2 regions of the Paenibacillus sp. FSL K6-1566 genome follow, and region 2 is predicted to be linked to the other one. Evidence: riboswitches for the same ligand, from Rfam matches in the RefSeq annotation. Region 2 holds a riboswitch; the other holds the start of a gene.
The links. A riboswitch is a leader RNA that binds a small molecule or an ion and turns the genes downstream of it on or off. The one in region 2 is predicted to bind ZMP and ZTP.
Positions count from the first base shown of each region.

Region 1: another riboswitch for ZMP and ZTP. It lies ahead of NST08_RS17340 (bifunctional 5,10-methylenetetrahydrofolate dehydrogenase/5,10-methenyltetrahydrofolate cyclohydrolase); the one in region 2 lies ahead of purT (formate-dependent phosphoribosylglycinamide formyltransferase).

Region 1 covers NZ_JBBOSR010000001.1:3,950,176-3,955,945, forward strand. The annotation lists gene NST08_RS17325 (NADH:flavin oxidoreductase/NADH oxidase) at 1-668, opposite strand, end outside; gene NST08_RS17330 (MarR family winged helix-turn-helix transcriptional regulator) at 774-1,208, opposite strand; gene NST08_RS17335 (Cof-type HAD-IIB family hydrolase) at 1,511-2,311, opposite strand; gene NST08_RS17340 (bifunctional 5,10-methylenetetrahydrofolate dehydrogenase/5,10-methenyltetrahydrofolate cyclohydrolase) at 2,584-3,432, opposite strand; ZMP/ZTP riboswitch at 3,504-3,583, opposite strand; gene NST08_RS17345 (permease) at 3,734-4,744, shown strand; gene NST08_RS17350 (TIGR03943 family putative permease subunit) at 4,776-5,726, shown strand; gene NST08_RS17355 (CobW family GTP-binding protein) at 5,742-5,770, shown strand, end outside.
Region 2 covers NZ_JBBOSR010000001.1:3,309,299-3,315,068, forward strand. The annotation lists gene NST08_RS14545 (YdcF family protein) at 1-626, shown strand, start outside; gene NST08_RS14550 (ATP-binding protein) at 630-2,075, opposite strand; ZMP/ZTP riboswitch at 2,289-2,370, shown strand; gene purT (formate-dependent phosphoribosylglycinamide formyltransferase) at 2,435-3,595, shown strand; gene NST08_RS14560 (MATE family efflux transporter) at 3,975-5,333, shown strand; gene NST08_RS14565 (response regulator transcription factor) at 5,430-5,770, shown strand, end outside.

The DNA of each region.
Region 1 (5,770 bases), 640 kb from region 2:
CCGCCATCCACGTATTCCCTTGCAGAGATACGCATGATCAGCGGCATATCGTCAGGCATTTCGCTCTTGGCCGCTTGAATCACCTCGACGCCGAATCTCGTTAAATCCTGGCCATATGCATCGGTTCTTGTATTCGTTAATGGTGAATGGAACTGGTGAATTAAGTATCCGTGAGCTCCATGCAGCTCGATGGCATCAAAGCCGGCTTGCACGGCACGGCGTACGGCCAACCGGAACTTCTCCACCATCTCTTGTACTTCTTCGGTCGTCAGGGCTCTCGGCGTTTTGGAATTATTGTCAAAAGGAATGGCCGACGGCGCGACAGGCGTCTGCGCGTCCTCCGCCTTCCGGCCGGCATGGGCAATTTGGATCGCAGCCTTCGCGCCATGCTGGTGGATTCCGTCAACGATGCGCGCAAGCGGCGCAATTTGTTCATCGGACCATAAACCAAGGTCGTAGTCCGAGATTCGTCCGTCAGGCTCTACGTCCGTCATCTCAACAATGACGAGCCCGGTTCCGCCGACCGCGCGGCTCACATAATGCAGATAATGCCAATCCGTTGCGATACCGTCCTTGTTCGTAACGGAATATTGACACATCGGCGGCATCACGATCCGGTTTTTCAGTTTCAAAGCTTTCAACGTAAAGGGGCTGAATAAATTTTCCATATGGTTTCCTTCACTCTCCTGATGTCATGTAATCCTCTAAATTAAATGCATGCGCATGCATTTAAAATAACAGACGAAGGAGCATTCGTCAATATTTCGATACAATCAGGACTTCATAATCTCCATCATATTCTGGACGCCTTGGCGGAATTTCGGAGAAGAGAATTGCTGCTCCAGCACATTCAGCACGGTAGCTCTTGCCCGTTGAAGTTTGTCTTCACCAATGGAGGTGAGCGACGTATATATCCCCCTGCGGTCATTCTCGCAGATCGCCCGCTGCATTGCACCGCAGCCCTTGGCTTCAAAGCGGCTGACCAGCCTCGAGATCGCGCTTTGACTGAGGCCGACCATCGCTTGCAATTGCTGCAGCCGCAGCTTTTTTTCAGGAGCCTCGAACAAAAATAACAGCACGTAAAACTCGTTCAGCGACAAGTCGTGCTGCTGCTGAAGCGTCTGTTCCAGTTCATTTGTGATCATCGCCTGTGTTTGCGTCAAGGACAGCCAGCTTGTAATGAGATCTTGTTTTTGATTGGTTGACATCGTTCCCACCTGCTCTAGGTTAATGGCCCTCAGATGGCAGGTCTCTCCCACCCGAAAGGCAGCTGTTGTTAACTTATCATATCAAGCTCACATTTCAGCCGTCAAACGGCTTTTCCTGTTGCATCGCATGATATCTCGCAAAAAGGCCCGCTCCTTATCATTTAAGGAACGAGCCTTTCGTGTGTTGATCGGAACGATAAGAAATGATGCGACGCCAAGCACCGTCTAAGCACGTCGTGCATGCAGCAGGCAATATCATACTGCGAGCCGGTCGGGAGAGGCACGCGCTTATAAAAGCTTGCTTATGCCATCACCTGCGGTTTTGGATCCAGCAGGCCCAGCATTTGAAGCCCGTGCCGGATGCCGTCCTCGCCTACATCCTTGGTAACGTGTCGGGCTGCGCGCTTGACGACGTCGGGCGCGTTCCCCATGGCTACGCCATGGCCGACATACGACAGCATTTCCAGATCATTCAGATAATCGCCAAAGGCGATGGTATCGGCTACGTCCATGCCCAGCGCTTGGATAAACTGCCGGATGCCTTCGGCTTTGGAACCGCCGGCCGGAAGCACATCGGTGCCGTACGGACCCCAGCGGACCAGATCAAGCCTTCCTCCAAAGCTGGACCGATATGCCTCCTCTTCCTCCTCGGTGCAAAACACAATGGCCTGGAAAATATCCCGTCCAAGATAATACTCCGGATCATATTCCGGGATCGTCAGCTTCAGCTCGCCCCAGCTGGAATCGATGTGCTCGTGATGAGTCACGTTCATTTTCATTGCATCGCTTCCTGCATAGATGATCGGATGGTCCATCCGCACTGCCAGCTCGGTCAGCTGCTGCAGCTGCTCGGGAGGCAGCGGGTTCCCGTAGATCGGCTTGCCCTGGTGAACGACATATTGCCCGTTCAAGGACACATAGGAATCGATGCCGAGCTGCTCGCGGATTTCCTTGAAATGATAGGGAGCTCGACCGGTCGCAATCGCGACTTCATGCCCGTTGTCTTTTAATTGTTCAATGGACTCCAGCGTCGACTCCGGGATCCGCTTGTCGTGATCGAGCAGCGTTCCGTCGATGTCAAAGAAAATTAATTTTTTATTCAATAGCCCTCGCCCCTCTTTTCATAGCTGATGGGTGTATTGTAAATGATGAAAAGCATTTCAGAGCAAGCAACAATTTATACCTCATGATCTTCCAACAACACGAATCCATCATGCTTTTTAACTTATCCTAGGTGACCCAACCTTGGTGAAAGACAATCCGCACAAGGGCTCTCCGCATATAGCCGGAACGGGAAGTCTTCTCTCGGCATCCTATTCAAAAGAAAACCGAGCCTTTAAAAGGACCCGGTTCATTTGCATTACATTATCCACGGTTAGGACTTCAGTGTTCTTTCGGCTGCCTCAACCGTATGCTTCAGCAGCGTGGCAATCGTTACCGGCCCGACGCCTGCCGGAACCGGCGTGATGGCCGACGCGCGCTCCGCACACGCCTCATAATCGACATCTCCGACATTGCCTTTGTTGTAGCCGGCGTCAAGCACTACCGCCCCCGGCTTGATCCACTCGCCTTGAATGAACTTTGGCTTGCCGACCGCAGCAACGACAATATCCCCTTGCGCGACGATGTCGCCTAGATTGTTCGTTTTGGAGTGGCAGATCGTCACCGTAGCGTTGCGGTTTAGCAGCATCATCGAGACCGGCTTGCCGAGAATCGGGCTGCGGCCGATAACCACGGCATGCTTGCCTTCGATCGGAAGCTTGTAATAATCCATGATCGCGATAATCGCTGCCGGGGTGCAGGACGGATAGTCCGCGAAACCGAACGCATTTTGCGAGAAGCCGAGCGTGGTCACGCCGTCCACATCCTTTTCGATCGCGATCGCATCGAATGCCGCTCTTTCATCAATATGATGCGGAACCGGATGCTGGAGCAGAATGCCATGCACTGCCGAGTCCTCATTCAGCTGCCGAATGGCCGCGATGAGCTCCTCGGTCGTCGTCGACGCCTTCAGCTCGATTTTCCGGGATTCGATCCCCAGGCGCTGGCATGCATTCCCCTTCATTCGCACATAGGTTGCCGAAGCCGGATCATCCCCGACGAGGATCGTAGCCAAGCAAGGAGTGACTCCCTTGGCTTTAAGCTGCTCGACCTTGACGGCCAGCTTAACCTTTAGATCATCCGATACCGCTTTCCCATCCAAAATCAACGTTTCTGTACTCATGTTCAACCCGCTCCTTCGCCATTGTTAGTCAATAAAAACATAAAGAGGCAAGGCGACATGATCGTCTCCTTACCTCTTGCCCAGGCGTACGGCATATGAAACTATGCGCTCCCTCTTGGTACCCCAAGCTACGCCAGTAACGCATAGTCTACGTACTACTACTATACCATGAGCTTGCGGGAATGCGCCATAGCTTCGGTTGGAAAGAGTTATTCGTAATTCTTTTGATTAAATTGGAAAGTTGTCTTTCGTCCAAGCATAGAATGTCCTCGTAGATGATTTTTTTCGTCAGGAGGCCTTCATGAAAATTCCGGCTTTTTTCAAATGGCTGCCGTTCTTCCTGCCGCTGCTCTTTCTGTTCCCGGCTCTCATGACGATGCCCCGGAGCGGGCTCGCCCTGCTTGGCAGCACCGAAGTGCAGCAGCTTAAAACTGTATTCATCGGCATTTTCCTTGAGGCCCTGCCGTTCGTGCTGCTCGGGGTGCTGATTTCTTCGCTGCTGCAAATCTTTGTCAAGGAAGAATGGGTTCGCCGCCTAACGCCGAAGCATCCAGTTCCCGGCGTCCTGTTCGCATCCCTGCTCGGGATGATCCTTCCCGTCTGCGAGTGCGGCATGATCCCTGTTGTGCGCCGGCTCATGTTAAAAGGCATGCCGGCTTATGTCGGGATCACCTTTCTTCTCAGCGGCCCGATTCTGAATCCGGTGGTGCTTGCCGCAACGATGATGGCATTCCGTTCGCATCCCGAGATCACGATCGGACGAATGGGACTGGCCTTCATGATTGCCGTTACGATCGGCTTGCTCGTATTTGCTTTCGTGAAGAATAACCCGCTAAAGCGCTCCTTCCATGATTTCACCGCCGAGGTCGAAGCCGCCGGAAGCCGGCCATCCCACGCACACAGCAAAACTTGGCGCAGCCTTTTTGTTCATGCTGGTGACGAAATGGTGGATATGGGCAAATATTTAGTGCTCGGTGCGTTTGTCACGGCCTGCATTCAAGCATTTATTCCGCGGGAGGAGCTGCTCTCTCTTGCGAGCGGTCCGATGTCCTCCTATCTGTTCATGATGGGTCTGGCGTTTGTCCTTTCGCTCTGCTCAACGTCGGATGCATTCGTCGCTTCGGCTTTTACGCATACCTTTACCGTGGGCCCTCTCGTGTCCTTTCTCGTGCTTGGCCCGATGCTCGATTTCAAAACGCTGCTCATGCTATCCGCCGCATTTAAGACGAGATTCGTCATTGCGCTAAGTGTCGTCATCGTCACGCTCGTGTTTGTCGGTTCCCTGATCGCGAACATACTGCTTGGCGGATAATCCGTGAACAAGAAGGAGGTGAGCTCTTTCCATGAACCATTCATCGGCAGGTGCGCGGTTTCATTATGTTGTTCGTGCGCTGCTGCTGGCTGCTCTTGCTATTTATGTCATGCACTTAAATGAATCGAATCTCCTTGAATACTACCTGGCTCCGCAGATGCAGACGCTTCTGCTGCTCTGTCCGGTACCGCTTTTGTTCATTGCCTTCGGCATGGTATATCATGCCGTAATGGGCGACTCCGGCGACGTATGCGATTGCGAGCACCCTCATCCCCGAGGCGTTGTCCGAAATTTAACGGTCTACGGATTGTTCGCCTTACCCCTGCTCTTCGGATTGCTGGTGCCCGATCAGCCTCTCGCGAGCAGCATGGCAGCCAAGAAGGGCATGGTGTACACCTATCCGAATCCGGATGTGCGGACCGGTTCTGAGAATGTACCCGGAGATTCCGATGCCGCTGGCAGCGCCCGCGCACCGAACCCAACCACAAATGAAAGCAGCCCGGTCGATCCGTTCGCACCGAGGGATAAGTATAGCGTGGAGTTTGCGGAGCTGGCCAAGCGGCTGTACGCCATGCCCTCCGTCACGGTAAGGCCCGAAATATTTTCCGAGACCGTCGGCGCGATCGAGATGTATAAGCCTGTCTTTGCCGGCAAGCCCATCTCGGTCCAAGGCTTTGTGTTCAGGGATGACAGCATGGATAAGAACATGTTTGCCGTCAGCCGGTTCTTGCTGATGTGCTGCACGGCCGATGCCGTTCCGTTCGGCATTCTCGTGAGCGGAGAGCAAGCATCCCGTTTCGAGAATGATACCTGGGTATCGATTGAAGGCACGGTCCAGACCGTGAAAATCGAAGGCGAGGAGCGCCTGCTGATTCAAGCCGAATCGATCGAGGCGATTGAAGAGCCGGCTTCGCCGTATATTTTTACCAATCCTGACTCTGTAGCTGCGTTTGATGAGCTGTATCCGGCAGCTCAACCCTAACCGGAGGTGAAGAAGATGAACAAGACACCTGTCATCATCATCAG
Region 2 (5,770 bases):
ATGTAAATCGGTCTCGCAAAGTCGTAGGAAGCCGAAGAAAGACGATCCGGCGAATCGTCCTCTCAGCTGCTGCCGTTATCATGGCATATATGGTTTATGCGGCCGTCGCCATATGGACTTACGGAGCAAAGACCGAGCCTGTAAAATCCGATGCCGCCATTGTGCTTGGAGCGGCCGTGTGGGGCGATAAACCCTCCCCCGTATTCCAGGGACGCATTGATCATGCCTTATGGCTGTATAAGCATCAGTATGTGGATAAGCTGATCTTTACGGGGGGACGGGGATCGGACCTTGAGTCGGCGGAATCCGAGGTTGCCCGGGATTACGCGATTGCCCGGGGAGTTCCGGAAGCAGACATTCTGATCGAAACGGTGTCAAAGATAACGGAAGAGAACCTGTCCCATGCCCAAGCGGTCGGTGAACAAGAAGGTTTGTCCACGTATTTGATCGTCAGCGACCCGCTTCATATGAAGCGGGCGATGACGATGGCGGACGATTACGGAATGAAGGCATATCCGTCACCAACGGATCGAAGTGCATATCAAAGTTTCCGGAGCAAGGTTCCATTCCTGCTTCGGGAGATGTTTTATTACACCGGTTATGTCGTGCTGTCGCCTTTTCGCTAATATCTATAAAGCGGGCAGCTGAATCGTAAAGCTGGTGCCCTGCTCCGGGGAGCTCTCCACATGGATCGATCCGCCGTGATTGTGGATGATGTTTTTCGTGATCATATATCCGAGCCCGGTTCCGCTGTCCTTCGTTGTATAGAATGGCTGTCCCAACGACCGGATCTGCTCTGGCGTCATGCCGATACCGTCATCCTGGACGATGATATGGACATCGCTGTCGCTTTGCTGAATGGTCAGCGTGATCGTTCCTCCTTGATCCATCGCCTCCATGGCGTTCTTCAGCAAATTGATGAATACCTGCTTCAGTTGATTCGCTTCGCCGTGAACGTACACGGGCTCGGCTGGGAAACGCGGGATGATCTCGATATTGTTCAGCGCAGCCTGGACCTTCATCAGGGTAACGATTTGTTCGACGATGCCGAGCACGTCAAATGGCTTGCTGACATGGGAGGTTTCCGGCTTGGATAGCACCAGCAGTTCATTGACGATCAGCTCGATCCGTTTGAGTTCCGATTCGATGATATCGAAATACAGCTTATTGCTTTGCTCCGACGAACGAAGGAGTTTAATGAAGCCGTTAATTGACGTGAGCGGGTTACGGATCTCATGCGCGATTCCTGCTGCCAATTGTCCTGCTGTCGTCAGCTTCTCGGACTGCATGATGCGATCCTCTTCCATCTTCTGCTCTGTGATATCTTTGAATATGCTAAGCGCGGCCTTTTCGCCTCTATAGGTGGTGACCAGCGTGATACCGGAGACGATTTTTTGTTGACCGTCGAAACAGCGGATAAGATATGTAACGGGTCCGATTTCCCGATATTCCGCATAACGCGTTCTTCGCCTTGCAAGCTTATGATGCGAAGAGGGATCTACCACGACATCGGTTGAAATTCCGAGCACATCGGAGACATTCGAGGCGTGAAGCAGCCGTAGCGTCGCTTGATTTGCGTACTGGATCATGCCGTACTTTGTAATGAGCGCGGAAAGCGGGAGCTCTTCCAGCAGCTGCAGGAAGCCTTCTTCCTTCTCAACCAGTTTCATTTCCTTCTGTGTCAGCTGTTCCTGCAGCTCGTAAACAGGGGTGAGGTTCTCAAATTGGACCAAGCAATGGCGGAACGGCGATTGCGCTTCAGCGGATGCCGAAAAGTGAAGCTTCAAATCCAGATTCCGTCCGGCAGGATGTTCGTATTTCATGCCAACTTGGAGTGCGGTCACCTGAGAAGGCTTGAGCTGGAAATCTCCCGCCTTGTGCCTAATCACTTCCTGAATTCCGCCGATGTTCGTCGCTTTCAGCGCTCCATCCATTAATTCTTGTTTGGAGCAGCCCAATAACTCACACAAAGCCGAATTGACTTGAAGCACTTCTCCGTCGATTGAAACGATGGCCATTCCGATGATGGCGTGTTCAAAAGCAAAGTCCTGACGCTGGACAGAATAGGGGAGCACGGCAAGTCTCCTTTCAATTGACTGTAAGGTTTGATCACCCCCCTATTATATGTGCTGGATGCGCTTTCATCAATGAAAGGGCGATAGATTTGGTAACTTGCGCGCATGGAACGGATTGGTCAGTGGCCGCTTTCGGTGATTGTCATGAGCGGTCATATTGCATTCATATTGCATTCATGCTCAATATTCAGTATGATTTAGCTGACAATGAGTAGGTCGATGTGTGACTGGCGCTGCATGGGGGAACCATGAGGGAGCACATGGATGACGACAGCCGTACGCCTGGGCAGAGGTAAGGGAAGTTTATTTTCCCTTACCTCTTTTTAATATTTCTATTTTGAAAAGGGGACTGGAGAACGATGTATAAAACGAAAAAAATGCTGCTGCTGGGATCCGGAGAACTCGGAAAGGAAGTCATTATCGAAGCGCAGCGGTTAGGTTTGGAGACCGTGGCGGTAGACCGATATGCCGACGCGCCTGCCATGCACGTCGCGCATCGCCATTACGTCATCGATATGCTCGACGGCGCCAAGCTGAGGGAAGTCATCGAGCGGGAACAGCCTGATCTGATCGTTCCCGAGATTGAGGCCTTGGCCACATCCGAGTTAGTGAAGCTGGAGGAGGAGGGCTTCCGCGTCATTCCTACCGCAAGAGCGGCCAAGCTGACGATGGACCGGGAGGGCATCCGCAGGCTTGCTTCGGAGAAGCTCGGATTGCCGACGGCCGGATACCGCTTTGCGGATAACTATGAACAATTCGAGGTCGCGGTAAGGGAGATGGGCTTTCCTTGCGTAATTAAGCCGCTTATGAGCTCTTCAGGGAAAGGGCAGAGCGTCTGCCGATCGGAGAGCGACATTGAATCATGCTGGAACAATGCAATGGAAGGCGGGCGCGTACAGAACGGCCGGGTGATCATCGAGGAGTTCATCACCTTCCAGTCGGAAATCACACTGTTAACGGTTCGTTCGGTGAGCGGGACAAGCTTCTGTCCGCCGATCGGACATGTGCAGGAAAGCGGTGACTATATCGAATCCTGGCAGCCTCATCCGATATCCGAGCAGCAGATGAAGGAAGCCGAGCGCATTGCGAGGGCCATTACCGATGAATTGGGCGGCTTCGGATTGTTCGGCGTCGAGCTGTTTCTGACCGAGGATCAAGTATATTTCAGTGAGGTATCGCCTCGCCCGCATGATACCGGATTAGTTACGCTGGTCACGCAAAATCTGTCCGAATTCGCGCTTCATGTCCGGGCCATCCTCGGTTACCCGATTCCGGAAATCGTGCTGATCACCCCGGGCGCCAGCCGTCCGTTGAAAGCACCGGGTGAGCTTGAAAACTACAAGATTACGGGCGCCGAGCAGGCGCTCGCGGTACCGAGCACACAGGTTCGTCTATTCGGCAAGCCTGTGACAAAGGCTGGCAGAAGAGTAGCGGTGGCCTTGTCGACCGCAGGCGAGGTGGAGGAAGCGCGATCTCGTGCCAAACAGGCATTGGACAAGCTTGGGGTGGAAGAAGCATAACGGTGTTAGCCTTCTTCCGAAGTGCGCCTTATCCGCTTATGCTTGATATCAAATCCATTTGAAGAATGCAATACTGCCCAATAGCGAGAGGTCAGCCGGATTGCCAACGGCTGGCCTCTTTTCCATAAGAGGATACGTTAGATCCCTATCTACGAATGGCCATACGATGATCGGAAAGGCAGTGCCATGGAAATTATTTAGATTTTGAATATAAACCTGCATCACTTTTGCCGTTGTTCATGATAAGATACACAAGAAAACAGCATTCGTGCTGCCCGGAAGACCCATCGCCCGATAAGCGACCCGGTGTGCAGCAGGAAACCATACATATTAGAAAAAAGATGTTGAATGGCGAACTTCACATCATAGGAGAGCACTCATGAAAGATATGACACAAGGCAGTCCGATTAAACTGATCATCATGTTCACGATCCCGCTGTTAATCGGCAATCTGTTTCAGCAATTCTACAATATGGCCGACACGCTCATTGTCGGACGCACGATCGGCGTGAACGCACTGGCGGCCGTCGGTTCGACCGGAAGCATTATGTTTTTTATTATCGGCTTTGCGCAAGGCCTGACGGCAGGCCTCTCCATCATTACCGCGCAGAGGTTCGGGGCAAAGGATATTGCTGGTGTGCGTAAAAGCGTCGGCACGAGCTTTTGGATCAGTATCGTTTTCACGATCGTCCTGACCATCCTTAGTATCGTGTTTACGAAGCCTGCCCTTGTCATGATGAACACGCCGGTTGAAATATTGGATGATGCTTATTCGTATTTGATCGTAATCAATGCTGGCGTCGGCGCAGCGGTGTTATTCAACCTGCTGGCCAACCTGCTTCGGGCGCTCGGGGACAGCCGCACTCCGCTATTGTTTCTGGTTATCGCAAGTATTCTGAATATTGTGCTGGATCTCGTGTTTATACTCGTCTTTAAGATGGGCGTAGCGGGTGCCGGGCTAGCAACTGTCATCTCACAGCTGTTCTCTTGTCTGCTCTGCCTGATCTATATCCATAAAAAGGTTCCGTTGCTGCAGTTCAAAACGGCCGACTGGTCGATCGATTGGACGTTTATTGGCCAGCATATGCGGGTGGGCTTCCCGATGGGCTTTCAGGCATCGATCATCGCCATCGGGGCGATTATTCTTCAGATTACGCTGAACGGTCTTGGCGCACTGTCAGTTGCGGCTTACACAGCGGCTCAGAAGATCGATATGCTCGCTACCCAACCGATGAACTCCTTCGGCGTTACGATGGCAACCTTTGCGGCGCAAAATTTCGGGGCGAACCGGATCGACCGGATTCGGCTAGGCGTCAAGCAATGCATTTTGCTCTCGGGATCGTTTAGCATCCTGGTGGGGGTGCTTGTTATTGTTGCAGGTCCGGCCGCCGTCTCTTTGTTTGTCGGTCAGGGACAGGAGCAGCTGCTGGATCTCAGCGGCCAGTATTTCCTAGCGAACGGAACAACCTATTTGCTCTTATCTTTGCTGTTCATTTACCGGTTCTCGCTGCAAGGGCTGGGCCAGAGCTTCATCCCTACCGTCGCCGGCATTATGGAGCTGATCATGCGCGTCGTTGCCGCTATGTTCCTGTCGGCTCTGATCGGGTTCCCCGGGGCATGTCTCGCCAATCCGCTGGCTTGGCTGGGGGCGCTTATTCCGCTTGGAACAGCGTATTATTTAAGCATGAAGAAGCTGAGCAGACCCGCTCAGCCCGCCTCGATACCGGTTCAGACATAACGGATGATTCGGATTATCCGGGACGCCTGGAGCATCCCTAAAAAAAAATAGAACAACTCAAGGCATGAAGATAAATTCCAGCAAGGAGAGTCGGGAATGAGGACGATATTAATCATCGATGATGAGCCGAACATCCGGGAAGTTCTTGTGTCGTATCTCCAAAGAGAACAGTACCGGACGCTGGAGGCGGCAAATGCTAAGGAAGCATTGGAGCATATGCGGAACGGGAAGGTGGACCTGATCATCCTGGATTTGATGCTGCCCGACATGGACGGCGAGCAGCTCTGTGCCCACATCCGTTCATTCAGCCCGGTTCCGATCCTGATGCTGACGGCGAAATCCGCAGCAAGCAGCCGGCTCAAGGGCTTTTCCTCCGGAGCGGATGATTATGTCCTGAAGCCGTTCGATCCGAGGGAGGTTCTTGCACGAGTCAAGGC